One region of the Arthrobacter sp. MDB1-55 genome, then DNA from elsewhere that is predicted to be linked to it. Evidence: predicted binding sites of a transcription regulator. Region 1 holds the regulator's gene; each other region holds the start of a gene.
The links. The regulator LexA, encoded in region 1, represses DNA repair genes until DNA is damaged. The targets are predictions, from matches to a motif close to TCGAACANNTGTTCGA.
Positions count from the first base shown of each region.

Region 1 (4,342 bases):
CTCGCACCCCGACCCTGAGGGTCAGATCGCTGCGGTCAGGGAAGTTCTGACCGAGGTCGACGCCCGCAAGGTGCCGGAGATCGTCGTCCTCAACAAGGCCGACGCTGCGGATCCTTTCGTCCTGGAACGCCTTCGGCAGCGGGAACCGCGGCACGCTATCGTATCGGCCCGCACCGGTCAGGGAATCGACGAGCTGCTGCACCTGATCAGCCAGGCGATTCCGCGTCCCAGCGTGAAGCTGACCCTGTTGGTGCCCTACCAGCGCGGCGAGATCGTCAGCCGGTTGCACCAACCAGATGCGGAAATCCTCCGTCTGGAGCACATCGAAGACGGTACAGAGGTTGAGGTCATGGTCAGGGAGGGCCTGGCCGCAGAATTGGAGCCGTTCGTCAAGCATGGCTAAGGGGAACGTAAGTCCCCTTCAACTGCTCGATTCCGTCGTGGAAGCGATGGGCGGACAGCAGCGCAGCGGGCAGCATGAGATGGTGAGTCAGGTCGAGGAAGCTATCGACAGCGGCACCCACCTACTGGTGCAGGCCGGCACCGGAACGGGTAAGTCACTGGCCTATCTCCTGCCGCTCATTGCGCACGCGGTCAAGAGCGACACGACCTCCGTTGTATCAACGGCGACGCTGGCACTGCAGGCGCAAATCGTCAATCGCGACCTTCCCCGGCTCCTTGACACCCTGCAGGGAGCCCTGCCCCGGCCGGTGAATGTGGCTCTGCTCAAAGGCCGAAGCAATTACGTCTGCAAGCACAAGACTGCGGGGGGCTTTCCCGACGAGGACGACTCCGGCGCCTTGTTCTCCCTGGACGGAGACGCCGCTTCACCGCATCCGTCGGCCGGCCCCAGTACACCGCTGGGCCGTGAGATTGTCCGGTTGCGGGAGTGGGCTGAGGAGACGGACACCGGGGACCGGGATGAACTTCTTCCCGGCGTGAGCGACCGCGCCTGGCGCCAGGTCTCCGTGTCGAGCATGGAGTGTCTCGGAGCGCAGAAGTGCCCGGTCGCTGAGGAATGCTTCAGTGAGCGGGCGCGGGAGAAGGCCGGGCAGGCGGACATCGTCATCACCAATCACGCTCTGCTGGCGATCAACGCATTCGAGGGGCTTGCAGTACTGCCCGAGCATGATGTGGTGGTCATCGATGAGGCGCATGAATTACACGACCGCGTCACCTCGGCCGTATCCGGTCAGCTGTCAGGGGCTCTGATCGGGGCGGCCTCGTCCGCAGCGAGGCGTCATCTGAGCGCCAGCACGGACACCCTGCAGGCGGCACAAGCGGCCTTCGAGCTGGCCTTCGACGCCCAGCCCACCGGGCTGATGGCCGGCGGCCTCAGCGAGCAGCAGGAACTCGCCCTCGTCCAGCTGCGGGAAGCCTGCCGCCTGGCACTCTCCGAGTCGAGTTCGGACGGGGCGGCCCAGTCGGCCGACGGCGGACGCCAAATGGCCCGTTCCCGCCTGCTGATGCTGCTGGAGCTATCCGAGCGGATGGTTGCAGCAGGCGGCGCGGGTGAAGTGCTCTGGGCCCATCGACCGAGCACCTTCACGCCCGGCTCGGGCTATTCCTCCGCGGATGATTCTTCGCCGGCGACAATCAGCATCGCCCCTCTTTCAGTTGCCGGCCGGCTGAGGCGCGGCCTGTTCGAGGACCATACAGTCGTTCTCACCTCCGCGACCCTGGCCATCGGCTCCGAGTTCGGGCCTGTTGCAGGTTCTTTGGGGCTAACGGGAGAGGGCGCTCCTTCGTGGACCGGCGTCGACGTCGGCAGCCCGTTCGACTATCCCCGGCAGGGAGTTCTGTACGTTGCCAGGGACCTGCCGAAACCCGGCAGGGGCACCTCGGAGGAACAGCTGAACGAACTCGTTGCCCTCATCACGGCTTCCCGCGGCGGAGCGCTCGGATTGTTCTCGTCCCGTCGCGCCGCGGAGGAGGCAGCCGACGCTCTGCGCACGCGGGTGGACGTCGAGATACTGTGCCAGGGAGAATCCTCCATGTCGGCACTGGTTAAGCAGTTCTCCGAAGAACCGGACACCTGCCTTTTCGGCACTATGTCACTGTGGCAGGGCGTTGATGTGCCCGGAAGTTCCTGCAGGCTGGTGACGATCGACCGTATACCTTTCCCCCGGCCGGACGATCCGCTGATGACTGCCCGGACGCGGGCAGTTGCCAAGTCGGGAGGAAACGGGTTTATGCACGTCTCAGCTACGCATGCGGCCGTCCGCCTCGCTCAGGGTGCCGGCCGCCTGATCCGGGCGCACGACGACCGGGGGATGGTGGCCATTTTGGATTCCCGTCTTGCAACGGCCGGCTATGGGGGCTTCCTGCGATCCGCACTGCCGCCTTTCTGGCCGACGACGGACCGGGCAACGGCACTCGCCGTTCTCTCCCGGCTGGCCGCGACGCACGCCGCCTAAGTCCAGGGCTGCCGGAGCGGCCGGTCAGAGGGCGCGCATCACCGATACGACTTTGCCCATGATCGTGGCGTGGTCCCCAAGAATCGGCTCATAGCTGGTGTTCTGCGGCAGAAGCCAGGTATGGCCGTCCCGCTGCCGAAAGGTCTTCACGGTCGCCTCGTCGTCCAGCAGCGCTGCCACCACGTCACCGTTCTCGGCGTTGCTCTGCTTGCGGACCACCACCCAGTCCCCGTCGCAGATAGCGGCGTCGATCATGGAGTCGCCGGAGACGCGCAGCATGAAGAGGTCCCCATGGCCGACGAGTTGCCGGGGGAGAGGCATGACGTCCTCCACTACCTGGTCCGCCAGGATCGGGCCGCCTGCGGCGATGCGTCCGACCATCGGAACCATGGCCGCGTCAACAGCAGACGCCGCCGGTTCTTCCATCGAGCCGGAGTCGGGCAGCACACGCGATGAACTCTCTCCCAGGGTGAGGGGAAGAAGTATCTCCATTGCCCGGGGCCGCTTTGGATCGCGCCGGATATAACCCATGCGCTCAAGCTGGGCCAGCTGGTGAGTCACGCTCGACAGGCTGGCGAGACCGACGGTGTCTCCGATTTCCCTCATGGATGGTGGGTAGCCGTGTGCAGCCACGCTGCGCTGGATTGTTTCGAGGATTTTCTTTTGCCGGGCTGTCATTCCCTTGGGCGTGGCCCTGCCCCGCGGCCGTCCGCGTCCGCGCTTGACGTCGGTCGGCGGTACCTCCGTGATGTCCCCTGCCGCGTTGAGATCTGCCACGAGAATGCATCCCTTCCCTCCGGCGGGACCCGGCCCTCCGGCTCTCCAACCTGTTTTGTCAGTGGTGGGTGATGAGCTGGTCTTCGAAAGCGGCCGCGCCCTCACCCTTTCCAGCAACGCTAGGGGAGAGGGAACGTCTTTTCAAACATTTGTTCGAGCGAGTCTCGACAATATTAGTTCAAAGATGCTAAAAATAAACCCAGAGGAATAGAACACAGGTTCGAATAAAGCTTGTGGGACTCCGCACAAGAAGAAAGGTGGACGCCATGTCGACGCTCCATTTTGCAGGATCAGCTCCTTCGCTTAGCTTCAACATCGCTTCCCGTCCCGGGGCCGGCAAGCCAGTTCGCCTGCACCTGACGCGCCGTGGGTGGATCGTGCTGGTAGCCGTGCCGCTTGCTCTCCTTGCCGCAGCTGCGCTCATTGTCGGCTCATTCTTCACCTCGCAGGCTCAGGCCACCGGCGTTGGCGGCGCCGTCTCGGACACCGTGCGGGTCAACGTCGCCTCCGGAGAGACTCTCTGGACGTTGGCAGCCGAATATGCACCCGAACGGGATCCACGTGCGGTTGTCCAGGAGATCGTCGAGCTCAATGCTCTGGCATCCTCCACCGTGCAGGCTGGCCAGTCCCTGCATATTCCAGTGGACGCCCCGTAGCCCAGGTAGACATGCTTCGCGCGGGTGGGTGACGTAACCGGCGTAACACGGCAACAGGTCGCACGGTGCGATTCTGCGTTGCGGATCGAGCGGCCTTAAACTCGGGTAGTGACCGATCAGCTTGAACGCCTCAGCCGCCTGCCGATTCGAGAGAACCTGAGGGGCCTCCGGCCATACGGAGCTCCCCAGATCGATGTTCCGATCCTGCTGAATGTCAACGAGAACACCCATGGCGTCCCGGAAGACGTCCGCGTTGCAATAGTCGAAGCGGTACAAGAGGCAGTAGCTGGCCTCAATCGCTACCCGGATAGGGAGTTCACCCTCCTGCGGGAGCACCTGGCCATGTACCTCGGTCACGGCCTTGGTCCAGACAACATCTGGGCGGCCAACGGGTCCAATGAAGTTCTGCAGCACATATTGCTTGCCTTCGGCGGACCGGGGCGAAAGGCCATCGGCTTCCCGCCCACTTACTCGATGTACCCGTTGCTCGCC
Region 1 covers NZ_JBNHID010000004.1:162,587-166,928, forward strand. The annotation lists gene hflX (GTPase HflX) at 1-403, shown strand, start outside; gene AC5RU3_RS15405 (ATP-dependent DNA helicase) at 396-2,417, shown strand; gene lexA (transcriptional repressor LexA) at 2,442-3,095, opposite strand; gene AC5RU3_RS15415 (LysM peptidoglycan-binding domain-containing protein) at 3,461-3,850, shown strand; gene AC5RU3_RS15420 (histidinol-phosphate transaminase) at 3,959-4,342, shown strand, end outside.

Region 2 (4,342 bases), on a different contig from region 1:
GGTGATGGAGTAGGGGTCGTGCAGGTGGAGCAGCCCTAATCTGTCCACACCCAGCCGCCGGCAGCTCTCTTCGAAGGATCGCCGGACGCGATCCCGGTCGAACGCTCGGGTAGCTGGATCCTCGTCGACCTTGGTGACGATGGAGCGTCCTTCCGCTACTCCCCCCGAGGAGAGTGCGAGACCGAGTACCTCCTCGCTGCGTCCCTTCGCGTAGTTGTTGGACGTATCGATCAGTGCGTAAGGGCCGTGAAGCATTGTCCGCGCGAGTTCGACGGCGGCTGCCTCGTCAGCACTACCCGGGCTGGTCCCCGCACCAAGAAACGAGGTTCCGAGGGTGATCGGGCTGGCCAGAATGCCGGTAACTCCCAAGGGACGGGGATCGATGGGATTGTGTGGCTGGTCAGGCACGGGTTCTCCACTTCTGTTCGGCGTGTCAGCGTTTCGGCTTAGGCGCTGGCGCGTGACGGCTGCACTGATGGTGACGTTGAGCTCTCCCTAGGAACTTACCGCTTCACCCTCCATTGCGCTTCCGAACGGCGGATCGGGCGTCGACGTCCGTTCGGTCCCTGCGCGCGAACGAACAACGATCTTTCCTGGCTCGGGCTGGCGGTATCTGAAGACGCCCTCCGACTTGTACAGGTGGTGTTTGGGACAGAGGCATGCCAGGTTGAAATGACTGGTTGTTCCTCCTCTTGACCAGGGCACGGTGTGGTCGACTTCGCAGGCAACCGCGGCCCGGTTGCAACCGGGATGCCTGCACGTTCAGTCGCGGGCACGAACCCAGTCCTGTAGGTGTTTTGGCGGTCGATAAGTCTCGCGTCCGACGTCCAATACCGATCCGGTGACCGGATGAGTGAGTATTCGAGTGAAAGACGGCGCATGTGCAGCCAGTCGAGCGGCCGTAGCAGAATCGATCGGGCCGTATCCCTCCAGCTCCGCGAACTGGTTGAGGCCGTGCGGGTCCACGTTGCCGGTCGCCCTACCGCCGGGGATTTCTTGAATGCCCGCTGAGTCGTCTTCCGGGACGCCGGCGTCCTGCCTAAGAACCTCCAGCATCGCGAGGACCGGCACGGTGACATTCACGTGCGCGGTGATACCCTGCCACGTTGAATTCTCATTGGTGCTGCAGTTGTGGGTGAGCAGGTCCACGAACACGTCTGCCCGGAGTTGAGTGAGGGTACGGGACTCATCCGGTGTCTTCAGCTTTCGTGCCGTACTGGTCAACCGCTGGTAGATGCCGCATGCCTGCTCCGCCGGAAGGTAGACGTGCAGCCAGGCCATGCCGTCATCATCCGGTTGCAGCTCAACGTGCCGCTCTGCTTCAGCCTTGACCTTGCGGAAGCGAAGGGTTTGCGGCTGATGCTCTTCGCGGAGGCGGCGTGCCCTGCGGGCAAGCTTGGGGACAGTCATATCAGGGGCTTGATCAAGCAGAGCCCGCTCAAAGAGCGGCACAGCGTTCGGCGGCATGCCGAGCGACTCATCCGCAATCAGGATGGCATGACGACGGGAAATCGATCCGGCTTCAAGCGCTTCCAGGGTGGCGGAATGCTTCGCGGTCAGCTGCACGGATTCCTCAACCAGACGGTGCGCGGTGCGTTCCGGGATGTTCAGTGTGAAGGCCACCTCTGATGCTGCAACGGACTGAGCCATGTCCTCCGCGCGGTTCCCACTCGGGAATCGGTGCAGAACTTCATCCCGAGTCCTGTCGGCGAGCGCAGCGACAATGCGCGCTTCTATCGCATCAATCCAGGACCGGAGCCCGGCAAGTTTTTTCAAGGCGTCTGCTGTATCGCTGTTATCAAGAGCTTCGAGCCCAGTGAGTACCACCCGCCCGCAAAGACCAGCAGGATCCGGAGAACCCAAGCCGAACCCATTGGCATGATCCGTGTCCGTTCCGGTAGCCGCGGAATGCGTGGGAGGCGCCGATTCCCACACCCGCATTGAAGGCTGAAGCTGGGCCTCTGGCCGACCGGGTGTTTGTCCGCCCGACTCCGGCTGGGCATTGGCGGTCCCTTCTGCCTGTGTACTGCCGACCCCTGGAGACCAAAGTTCACAGTCGAACTCCCAAAGATCCTCAGGGCGGAAGTCACGCTCAGTCAGGAAGTCATGCCAAGCATAGTCATCGGCATACAGCGATGATTCCTCCAGCCCCATTTCCAACGTCATGAGGAAAGCCAAACACCCGCCACTGACATTTCCGGAACCTCGAAACACGGCACCCGCGGAACGCGGTCACCGGCATCCCATATGCTCGATCACACCCCTAGTCGACAGGAGAATCATGGCGGATCTGCGCGTGTTCGTTCCCACTCCCCTGCCTGAGCAGCTGTGCGAGCTTATCGAGAAACTGGAGCCGCGGATCGAACTGGTGAGGGATCAGACGCTGCTGCCGCCACAGCTTTACCCGGGGGATCATCTGGGCGACAGGAACTTCAAGCGGACACCACAGCAGCAGGCGGCGTATGAGGCTCTCATCGACAGTGCGGACGCACTGTACGGAGTGCCGGGTCAGTCCGGCGCGGAGCTGGGGAGGGCCGCACGCGCCAATCGCCGACTGCGGTGGGTCCACACAACTCCGGCAGGTGGCGGCAACCAGGTCAGAGCGGCGAAGCTGGCCGAGGAGGAGCTGCAACGCATCACGTTCACCACATCGGGTGGAGTTCATGCCGAGCCGCTGGCCGAATTTGCTGTCTTCGGAGTGCTGGCAGGCTCGCAGAATTTGCCGCAACTGCTCCGGGACCAGCGCGCACATACATGGGGAGCACGGCGTCCGGTACCGCTGATCGCGGACCAGCGCGTCGCCGTCGTCGGCTTGGGCGGGATCGGGCGGGCGGTGGCCCGCAAACTCAGTGCGCTGGGAGTTGAGGTGGTCGGTGTTCACCGGCGCAGCATTGAAGCAGAGGGCGTTTCACGGATCGTCCCGCCGGAGCAACTCGCCAGCCTGCTTCCCGACGTCGACGCCGTGGTGCTTTGCCTTCCGGCCACCGATGCCACCCGTCACATGCTCAGCCGCACCCTGCTGGAACAGGTCAAGGCGGGCATCACAGTCGTCAATGTCGGTCGGGGCACCACCATCGACGAGGAGGCACTGACCGAGGCGTTGATCGACGGCCGCGTCGGGTTCGCTGCTCTTGACGTATTTGAACAGGAACCGCTTCCAACGAACAGTCCGCTCTGGGAGCTTTCAAACGTCGTCGTAAGTCCTCACAACGCGGGAACCTATGAGGACGAGGAGCGGAAAATCGCAGAGTTGTTCGCGGAGAACGCGAGGCGTTTACTGGACGGGGAGCCGATGCTGAACGTTGTCGATACCGTCGAGTTCTACTGAACCGGCGCGCTACATCCACTTCTTGTGCTTGAAGGTGAGATAGAGACCGATCCCCATCAGGACCATCAGGGCCAGCGCAAAGGGGTAGCCGAACGCCCAGCCAAGCTCCGGCATGTGTTCGAAGTTCATCCCGTACACCGTGCCCACCAGTGTGGGTGCAAAAAGAATGGCCGCCCAGGAGGATATCTTCTTCACTTCCTCGCTCTGGGCGAGACTGGCTTCCGAAAGATGACGCATCTCTTCATTCTGCCGCTGTGTCACAAGTGTCGCGTGGACGGAGAGGGCACTCTGCAGCAGGATTCGGAAGGAATCAACACGCTCGATCACCCGAATCACATGGTCTTGAACGTCGCGAAGGCGGCGCTGTAGCTCCAGATCCATGTCGTACTTCTCGGCCCCGCGCAGCAGGGCATCGAGCATAGGACGCAGCGGATGTGCTGCGCGCTGGAAGCCGATGACCTCGCGGGAAAGTTCGTAGATGCGGCGTGCGACGTCAGGAGCGGAGTTGAAGAGCTCATCCTCAATCTCGTCGATGTCATTCTCGAGTCCCGCAACTACCGGCGCATACTGGTCAACCACTTCATCGAGAATTGCATACAGCACCGCTTGCGGGCCGAGGGCGAGGAGCTCCGGCAGTGCTTCCAGCCGTCGTCGTACCTTCGCCAGGTCAGGCGACTCAGCCTGACGGATGGTGACGATGAAGTCGGGCCCGATGAAAACATGAAGTTCACCGAATTCGACGATCTCCTCCGCGTCCAGGTAGCGTGCAGGACGCAGGACGGCAAACAGTGTCTCACCGTAACGCTCCAACTTGGAGCGCTGGTGACCGTGAAGCGCATCCTCAACGGCCAGCTCGTGTAGGGCAAACTCTTCAGCAACCCGTTGAATCTCGGCGGCATCCGGCCGGTACAACCCGATCCAGGCCATCCCGCCGTGGTCACGCTTGAGTTCGAAAGTCTCATCCAGGTTCACCGGGTTGGCAGTACGGTGGCCGTCCACGTATACGCCGTTGTC
Region 2 covers NZ_JBNHID010000002.1:180,413-184,754, forward strand. The annotation lists gene AC5RU3_RS07985 (aldo/keto reductase) at 1-408, opposite strand, end outside; partial or broken gene AC5RU3_RS07990 (HNH endonuclease) at 496-732, opposite strand; gene AC5RU3_RS07995 (DUF222 domain-containing protein) at 763-1,776, opposite strand; gene AC5RU3_RS08000 (D-2-hydroxyacid dehydrogenase) at 2,282-3,328, shown strand; gene AC5RU3_RS08005 (magnesium and cobalt transport protein CorA) at 3,338-4,342, opposite strand, start outside.
Region 2: AC5RU3_RS07995 (DUF222 domain-containing protein) is a predicted target of LexA. The motif match lies at 1,966-1,981, and genes of this name have one in related genera.

Region 3 (4,342 bases), on a different contig from region 1:
TAGGCTTGCCCTCATGCGCTGGGACCCTTCACAGTATGCCGCCTTCTCCGACCACCGGTCGCGACCGTTTTTCGACCTGGTGGGCCGGATCGGCCATGCCGCGCCGCGGCGGGTGGTTGATCTCGGTTGCGGGCCCGGAGAGCTTACTGCTGTGCTTGCGCGCAGATGGCCCAATGCCGAGGTCGTGGGACTGGATTCATCACCGGAGATGATTGACCGCGCACGGGCGCTCAAGGATGCTCCTCCGAACCTGCTCTTCTCGCTGGCCGACGTCCGGGACTGGGCTGTGGAGCCGGGCATCGACGTCGTGGTATCCAATGCTGTGCTGCAGTGGGTGCCTGGGCATCAGGAGCTGCTGGCGCGCTGGGCCCGCGACCTTGGGGAGCACGCCTGGATAGCGTTCCAGGTTCCAGGCAACTTCTCGGCGCCCTCGCACTCGCTGATGCGAAGACTGGCAGAGTCCGTGCGTTGGAGGGAGCAGCTTGGATCTGTGCTCAGACACGACGACGCCGTCGGCTCACCAGAGGAATATCATCGCCTGCTCAACAACGCGGGTCTTGAAGCAGATGTGTGGGAGACGACCTATCAGCACCGGCTCTCGGGTGCCGATCCGGTCCTTCAGTGGGTGCGAGGTACCGGGCTGCGCCCGGTTCTTGCCGCCCTCGCTGAGGACGAGGCCGCCGAGTTCGAGCGCGCCTACGCCGACCTGCTTACCGAGGCGTATCCGCCCGAGCCCGACGGCGGCACTCTCTTTGCATTCAGGCGTGTGTTCGCCGTGGGTGCGAAGCAGGGGAGGGACGGCTCACCAGCCGCGTGAACGCCACTCGGCCAAAGACGGCCGTTCCGCCCCGAGAGTGGTCGGCTTACCGTGGCCGGGATGGACGATGGTGTCGTCATCGAATCGGTTGAAGATCCGCTCCACTACGTCGCTGTACAGGGACTCGAACCGCTGAGGGTCCCCACCGGTGTTACCGACACCGCCTGGAAACAGCGAGTCGCCGGTGAAAAGGTGGACGGGCCCGTCGGGGTCCCGGTACACCAATGCGACGGACCCCGGCGTGTGTCCGCGCAGCCCAATTGCTTCGAGCTCGAAACCGTCGAACTCACCCACGTCGCCGTGATTGAGCGGTACATCGGTGGGGACCGCAATATCGCCGACGTCCTCCACGCCGGCGGCCGTGCGCGCGCCCGTTGCCCGGACAACGTCCTTCAGCGCCCGGACGTGATCCCAATGGGAGTGGGTGGTCACGACGAGGGCCAGTTGTGAGGGGACTTCCGCATCGGCAGCACCTTCGGCGATCAGACGGTGGATGGCGGGCGCGTCGTCAGCCGCATCGATGAGGACTTGCGCTCCGGTCGCCTTCCCCGTGATGAGGTAAACGTTGTTGTCCATCTCGCTGACAGAGATGCTCCTGATGGTCACATCGGCAAGATCGTGCATGCGGGCAACTCTAATACTGATGGTGATGCATGACACCGCGTGGCACAATGTGAGCACCTTTCCCACTGTCGTCCAGGAGCGCGCACCGTGAATTCTGATGTATCGGCGTGGCTGCGGATCGATCCCAACAGCTCAGTGCCCCCGTACGAACAGTTGCGCGTGCAGATACTGGACGCCGCCAATGACGGCTCCCTGCCGGTGGGTACCCGGCTGCCACCGGTCCGCACTCTCGCGGGCCATCTCGGTGTTGCAGTCAATACGGTTGCCCGGGCTTACCGGGAACTGGAGCAGGCGCATATTGTCGTCACACGTTCGCGGGCGGGGACTGTGGTCGCGGCGGCGGGGGACGAGGCGCGGCGCAAGGCAGCAGAAGGTGCGGCCGAGTATGCACGGCTCATCAAGGCGAACGGCCTGACCGAGGAGGAAGCAGTCTCTTATTTGCGGGCGGCTCTGCGCCGTCGGTGAACATACGAGGCGACACGCCGCGAATACCCGGAAAAATCGACGTTCGAATATGTCTTCGAACACTGTTTCCTCTAAAGTGAAATGGTGTCTATAGCAACCTCCGTGGATTCCGCTTTCGCCCACCCCGACAAAATGCCCCAGGATCTCTCGCGGCTTGTGGTCAAGGGTGCACGGGAACACAACCTGCGCAACGTCGATTTGGACCTGCCCCGGGACGCGATGATCGTCTTCACCGGTCTCTCCGGCTCCGGTAAATCCTCCCTCGCTTTCGACACCATCTTCGCGGAGGGGCAGCGCCGCTACGTCGAATCCCTCTCTGCTTACGCACGCCAGTTCCTCGGACAGGTGGACAAGCCCGACGTCGACTTCATTGAGGGTTTGTCTCCTGCGGTTTCCATCGACCAGAAATCGACCAGCAAGAACCCGCGGTCCACCGTGGGAACCATCACCGAAATCTACGACTACATGCGGTTGCTGTGGGCACGCGTGGGTCGGCCCCACTGTCCGCAGTGCGGTGAAGCGGTCACCAAGCAAACTCCACAGCAAATCGTCGACCAGCTCATGGAGCTCGCTGAAGGCACAAGGTTCCAGATACTCGCGCCCGTCGTGCGCGGCCGCAAGGGTGAATTCGTCGATCTCTTCCAGGACCTGTCGGCAAAGGGATACTCCCGGGCACGCGTGGACGGTGACCTTATCCAGCTCACCGATCCACCGAAGTTGGGCAAGCAGTTCAAGCACACCATCGAGGTCGTCGTGGACCGCCTGGTCGTCAAACCGGGTGTACGGCAGCGGCTCACCGATTCCATCGAGACGGCGCTCAAGCTCGCCGAGGGGCGGGTGCTGGCAGACTTCGTCGACCTCGAGTCCGACGATCCGCATCGGCTGCGCGCATTCTCCGAGAATCTGGCATGCCCCAACGAGCACCCGCTTGCGCTGGATGAGATCGAGCCCCGGTCGTTCTCCTTCAACAACCCTTTCGGTGCGTGCCCGGCCTGCACCGGTATCGGCACCAAGCTTGAAGTCGATGAGGAACTCGTCGTACCCAACCCTGACCTTTCGCTCCGCGAAGGCGCAATCGCCCCCTGGGCACTCGGCGCCGCCACCCTCGAATATTGGACACGCCTCCTCGAAGGGCTCTCCAAGGAGCTCGATTTCTCCATGGATACCGCCTGGAAGAAGCTGCCCGCGCACGCCCGGGATGCCGCCCTGTACGGCAAGGACCACAAGGTCGTTGTGCAGTACCGCAACCGATTCGGACGTGAACGGAAGTACAGCACCGGATTTGAGGGAGCGGTCCAGTACATTCACCGCAAGCACCTCGAGACGGAGTCCGACTACGCGAGGGACCGCTATGAGGAATACATGCGGCAGGTTCCCTGCCCCGAATGCGGTGGAGCCAGGCTCAATCCCGCTTCCCTGTCGGTGCTCATCAACGGCCGTTCGATCGCCGAGGTCGCGGCCCTGCCGATGCGCGAATGCAGCGACTTCCTGAACAACCTCGTCCTGACGGGCCGCGAGGCGCAGATTGCCTCCCAGGTTTTGAAGGAGATACAGGCCCGCCTTCGTTTCCTGCTGGATGTCGGTCTCGAATACCTCAATCTCGAACGGGCGGCAGGTACGCTGTCCGGCGGTGAGGCGCAGCGTATCCGCCTGGCCACCCAGATCGGCTCCGGCCTGGTTGGCGTGCTGTATGTACTCGACGAACCCTCCATCGGCTTGCACCAGCGCGACAACCGCCGTCTCATCGAGACCCTCACGCGGCTGAGAAACCTCGGAAACACACTGATCGTCGTTGAGCACGATGAAGACACCATCAACGAAGCGGACTGGATCGTGGACATCGGCCCGGGCGCCGGTGAGCACGGCGGCGAGGTAGTCCACTCGGGTTCCTTGGAGGACCTGCTGCGCAACGAGCGGTCCATAACGGGCGATTACCTCTCGGGGAGGCGGAAGATCGAGCCTCCGGCGAAGCGTCGAAAGATCGACCGTTCCCGGCAGCTCAAGGTCGTCGGCGCTCGTGAGCACAATCTGAAGGGCGTCGACGCCACCTTCCCGCTGGGCGTGCTCACTGCCGTCACGGGGGTCAGCGGATCGGGCAAGTCCACCCTGGTCAATGAGATCCTGTACAAGGTCCTCGCGAACAAGCTCAACGGCGCCAAGCAGGTCGCCGGTCGGCACCGCCGAATCGACGGCCTCCAGCACCTCGACAAGGTCATCCACGTCGACCAGGGGCCGATCGGCAGGACGCCGCGATCCAACCCGGCAACCTACACCGGGGTGTTCGACAACATCCGAAAGCTCTTCGCCGAAACCACCGAAGCGAAGGTCCGCGGCTACCTGCCGGGAAGGTTCTCCTTCAACGTCAAGGGCGGACGCTGCGAGGCCTGCTCGGGTGACGGCACCCTGAAGATCGAGATGAACTTCCTCCCCGATGTC
Region 3 covers NZ_JBNHID010000001.1:1,225,193-1,229,534, reverse strand. The annotation lists gene AC5RU3_RS05875 (trans-aconitate 2-methyltransferase) at 14-817, shown strand; gene AC5RU3_RS05870 (MBL fold metallo-hydrolase) at 803-1,441, opposite strand; gene AC5RU3_RS05865 (GntR family transcriptional regulator) at 1,529-1,906, shown strand; gene uvrA (excinuclease ABC subunit UvrA) at 2,039-4,342, shown strand, end outside.
Region 3: uvrA (excinuclease ABC subunit UvrA) is a predicted target of LexA. The motif match lies at 1,950-1,965, and genes of this name have one in related genera.

Region 4 (4,342 bases), on a different contig from region 1:
CTTCGGCCGGCAGCGGGAATCCTTCGAGACGGATCTGCCGTTCGCCGAGCTGCCGGGAGACGGCGACGATGTCCACGCGGTATTCATCCGTGCGCCGTGGGTGGAAAAGGTAGGAGAGTCGGTGAAGATCCTCGCGCAGGTCGAGGCGCCTGATACTCCGCCGGCCGAACACGGCGCTGAGCAGGACGCCGGCAAGGGCCACGCACCGCCGATCGCTAGAATTGTTGCAGTTCGCTCGGGAAACCTGCTTGCCACCAGCTTCCATCCGGAGGTCACCGGTGAGCACCGCATCCACGAGCTTTTCCTATCGATGATCGCTACCAGAAGGGCAGAGCATGTCGGGGCACTCTAAATGGGCAACCACCAAACACAAGAAGGCCGTGATCGATGCCAAACGTGCAAAGTCCTTCGCGAAGCTGATCAAGAACATTGAGGTTGCCGCCCGTGCCGGTGGAGCCGACCTGTCGGGCAACCCTGCACTGGAACTCGCCGTACAGAAAGCCAAGAAGACCTCTGTTCCCAACGACAACATCGACCGCGCGATCAAGCGCGGCGCCGGCCTGACCGGCGAGGTCATCGATTACTCGGAGATCATTTACGAAGCGCGCGGCCCCCAGGGCTCAGCCCTGCTGATCGAGTGCCTGACGGACAACAAGAACCGTGCCGCCTCCGAGGTCCGGGTAGCCATCACCCGCAACGGCGGAACCGTTGCCGATCCTGGTTCGGTGGCGTACCTGTTTGCACGCAAGGGCGTTGTCTCGCTGCCGAAGAAGGACCTGTCCGAAGATGACGTGCTGATGGCAGTCCTCGACGCCGGCGCTGAAGAAGTCAAGGAATCGGGGGACTCCTTCGACGTTCACTCCGAGCCCTCCGACCTGCGCGCCGTCGTTGCCGGCCTGGAGGAAGCAGGGATCGAGTACGAGACCGATGAGGTCGAGTTTGTCCCCTCCATGCAGGTGGAGCTCGACGCCGATGCCGCACGCAAGTTCCTCAAGCTGGTTGACGCGCTCGAAGAGCTGGACGACGTGCAGAACGTGTACTCGAACGCAGACCTCAGCGAAGACGTCATGGCCGAGTTGGAGAGCGACGATTAGTCTCATTCAGGCGGTCCCGGAGCGTTCCGGGTGACCTTGCGCGTCCTGGGTATCGACCCTGGCCTCACGCGCTGCGGGTTGGCGGTGGTCGATGTCGAACCAAACCGCCGGGCCACGCTCGTGGCCGTCGGAGTGGTTGGCACACCCGCTGACCACACGCTCGACCGGCGGCTTCTCATGATTGCGGAGTCGGTCGACACGTGGCTTGATACCCATGCGCCGGACGTCCTCGCCGTCGAACGTGTCTTCAGTCAACTGAACGTGAGCACCGTGATGGGTACAGCGCAGGCATCCGGCGTCGTGATTGCTGCGGCTGCACGCCGCGGGATTCCTGTCGCACTGCACACGCCCACCGAGGTCAAGGCCGCTGTTACCGGCAACGGCCAGTCAGACAAGGCTGCGGTGACGAAGATGGTCACGAAGATCCTGCGGCTTTCCACCGCACCGACCCCCGCCGACGCGGCGGACGCACTGGCGCTGGCCATCACGCACGCCTGGCGAACCGGTTCGTCGTCGTCCGTCCGTGCGCAAGGCGGTTCCGGCCTGACCGCAGCGCAACGACTGTGGGCAGAAGCAGAAGCGAAAGCCCGACGACGGCGCTAAGCGCCCGTATGCGAATCCGCCTCTGCCTCGGCATCGGTGTGGCGGGCGTGAAATAGTCACCGCCTGCCCGTACGCTGATTCGTAGATATGTTCGGTGTTATTCGTTTCAATCCTCAGCACCTGGAGCCGCACGCATGATCAGCTCTCTGACCGGGACCGTAAGCCACGTCGGCCTGCACTCGGCTGTCCTCGACGTCAACGGGTTCGGCATGCAGGTGCAGGCAACGCCCCAGACCCTCTCAACATTGCGTCCCGGGAACCAGGCCAAGGTCTTCACATCGATGATCGTCCGTGAGGACTCGATGACCCTGTTCGGTTTCACCGAGCCGGAGGAGCGCGAGGTCTTTGAAACGCTGCTAGGGGTCAGCGGTGTCGGCCCAAGGCTCGCGCTGGCTGTCCTCGCCGTGCATGCTCCGGCAGCCATCCGCACCGCGGCGTCGTCGGGTGATGACAAGGCCTTCAGCAAGGTTCCCGGCATCGGGCCCAAGGGGGCCCGGCGAATAGTGCTCGAACTCGCGGACAAGCTTGTTCCGCTCGAGGCTGACTCACCAGCAACCTCAGCCGGTGCCTGGCAGTCGCAGGTCCTCGCAGCCATGATGGGCCTCGGTTGGTCGGAGAAGGACGCCGGCTCGGCCATAGAGGCAGCCGTCAAGGAATCGCCGGAGACCGCTGCTGCCGGTGACGTCGGCGCCATCCTGAAGCTCACCCTGCGCCGGCTCGGCCAGGACGGTGCGCGCAGCTCGGCACGGGCCTCGGTGAACTGATGGCGGCAGATCAGGAACAACCTCTCGTCTCGCCCTCGGTCGATCCTGAGGACCGGGCCGTCGAGGCAGCCCTCCGGCCGAAGAACCTCGACGACTTCGTGGGCCAGGCGAGGGTGCGCCGACAGTTGTCCCTGGTTCTTGAAGCGTCGCGCATGCGCGGTCGAAGCGCAGACCATGTGCTGCTGTCCGGCCCGCCCGGACTCGGAAAAACCACCCTCGCCATGATCATCGCAGCAGAAATGAACGCCCCGCTGCGGATCAGTTCCGGTCCTGCGATCCAGCACGCCGGGGATCTCGCGGCTATCCTCTCGTCACTCACTGAAGGTGAGGTGCTGTTCCTCGACGAGATCCACCGGATGTCGCGCCCCGCCGAGGAAATGCTGTACATGGCCATGGAGGACTTCCGGGTCGACATCGTTGTGGGCAAGGGCCCCGGGGCGACCGCGATCCCGCTGGAACTTCCGCCATTCACGCTGGTTGGGGCCACTACCCGGGCAGGGCTGCTTCCGGGTCCCCTGCGTGACCGGTTTGGGTTCACGGGGCACCTTGAGTTCTACTCCACCGCGGAGCTTGAACTCGTGCTCCGGCGTTCGGCAATGATGATGGACATGCGGGTCAACTCCGCGGCCTTTGCCGAGATTGCGGGTCGATCGCGGGGCACTCCCCGAATCGCGAACCGGTTGCTGCGCCGCGTTCGTGACTGGGCACTCGTGCACGGCGTGGACGTCATAGACGCACGATGCGCCGGTTCCGCCCTGGACATGTACGAAGTCGACGCGAAGGGCCTTGACCGGCTAGACCGGTCGGTGCTGACCGCCCTGATCACGAAGTTCAACGGGGGACCGGTGGGCCTCTCCACGCTCGCGATCGCGGTAGGTGAGGAGCCCGAGACCGTGGAAACCGTGGCCGAGCCCTATCTTGTGCGTGAAGGGATGCTCGGCCGAACGCCCCGGGGACGTATTGCCACGGCTGCTGCATGGGAACACCTCGGACTGGTCATGCCGCCAACCGTCGCTGCCGCCATGCCTGAGGACCTGTTCTCCGTCTATCAGGAAGATCCCGCCCTGGGAACCGCTCTGGAGAACGAAACGGAATGGAGTCGTAACGAGGGCTAGGCGTCAGTTGCGCCGGGTTCCCCGTAGACTGGTATGACGTGTGGCACACGCATGGTCTAAATCGCCGGAAACGCTGTTCACGGTTTCCTGTCCCGTCTCACCGTTGTGAAATACGGGGCACGGAGTCGATACCCTGAAGGCAGTACCCCTGCAGACCGCGCGTGGCCGCGGAATTCGGCGTCGCAACCGCATGTGTTGCGGCCCGCTGCGCCGACCAAATATAGAAACGGATCTTCTCTGTGCTCGCAAACGTAGTTGCCCAGACCACTCAGACAACCGGCGGCTTTGACATCTTCAGCCTGCTGCTCCCGTTGGCCCTGGCTTTCCTGATCTTCACCATGTTCCGCAAGCAACGGAAGATGAAGCAGCAGGTTGCCGAGCAGCGCACCCAGATGGTTTCGGGAACCGAAGTCATGACCAACTTCGGCTTGTTCGGCACCATCGTTTCCCTCGATGACGAACACAACAAGGCCGTCATTGAAATCTCGCCGGGTGTCACGGCCACGGTCCATACCCAGACGCTGACCAAGGTTGTCACCCCTGAGCCGGTGGTCGAGGATGAAGGTACCGTTCCGAACGATGCCTCCTCACTGACGGACCCGGCCACGGATGACCAGCGCCCGGTACGCGAGGAGACCCCGGAAGAGACCGTCGAGCGACTGAACCGGGAAAACTCCCGCGACCGAAACGACAAAGACCAGTAACCTGCGACCCGGCCCCTATGTAGGCTCCGTCAAGTCTCGCGCTCCAACACCCGAAGGATTCA
Region 4 covers NZ_JBNHID010000001.1:1,285,640-1,289,981, reverse strand. The annotation lists gene pdxT (pyridoxal 5'-phosphate synthase glutaminase subunit PdxT) at 1-352, shown strand, start outside; gene AC5RU3_RS06125 (YebC/PmpR family DNA-binding transcriptional regulator) at 336-1,094, shown strand; gene ruvC (crossover junction endodeoxyribonuclease RuvC) at 1,125-1,697, shown strand; gene ruvA (Holliday junction branch migration protein RuvA) at 1,832-2,461, shown strand; gene ruvB (Holliday junction branch migration DNA helicase RuvB) at 2,461-3,576, shown strand; gene AC5RU3_RS06105 (preprotein translocase subunit YajC) at 3,816-4,280, shown strand.
Region 4: ruvA (Holliday junction branch migration protein RuvA) is a predicted target of LexA. The motif match lies at 1,777-1,792, and genes of this name have one in related genera.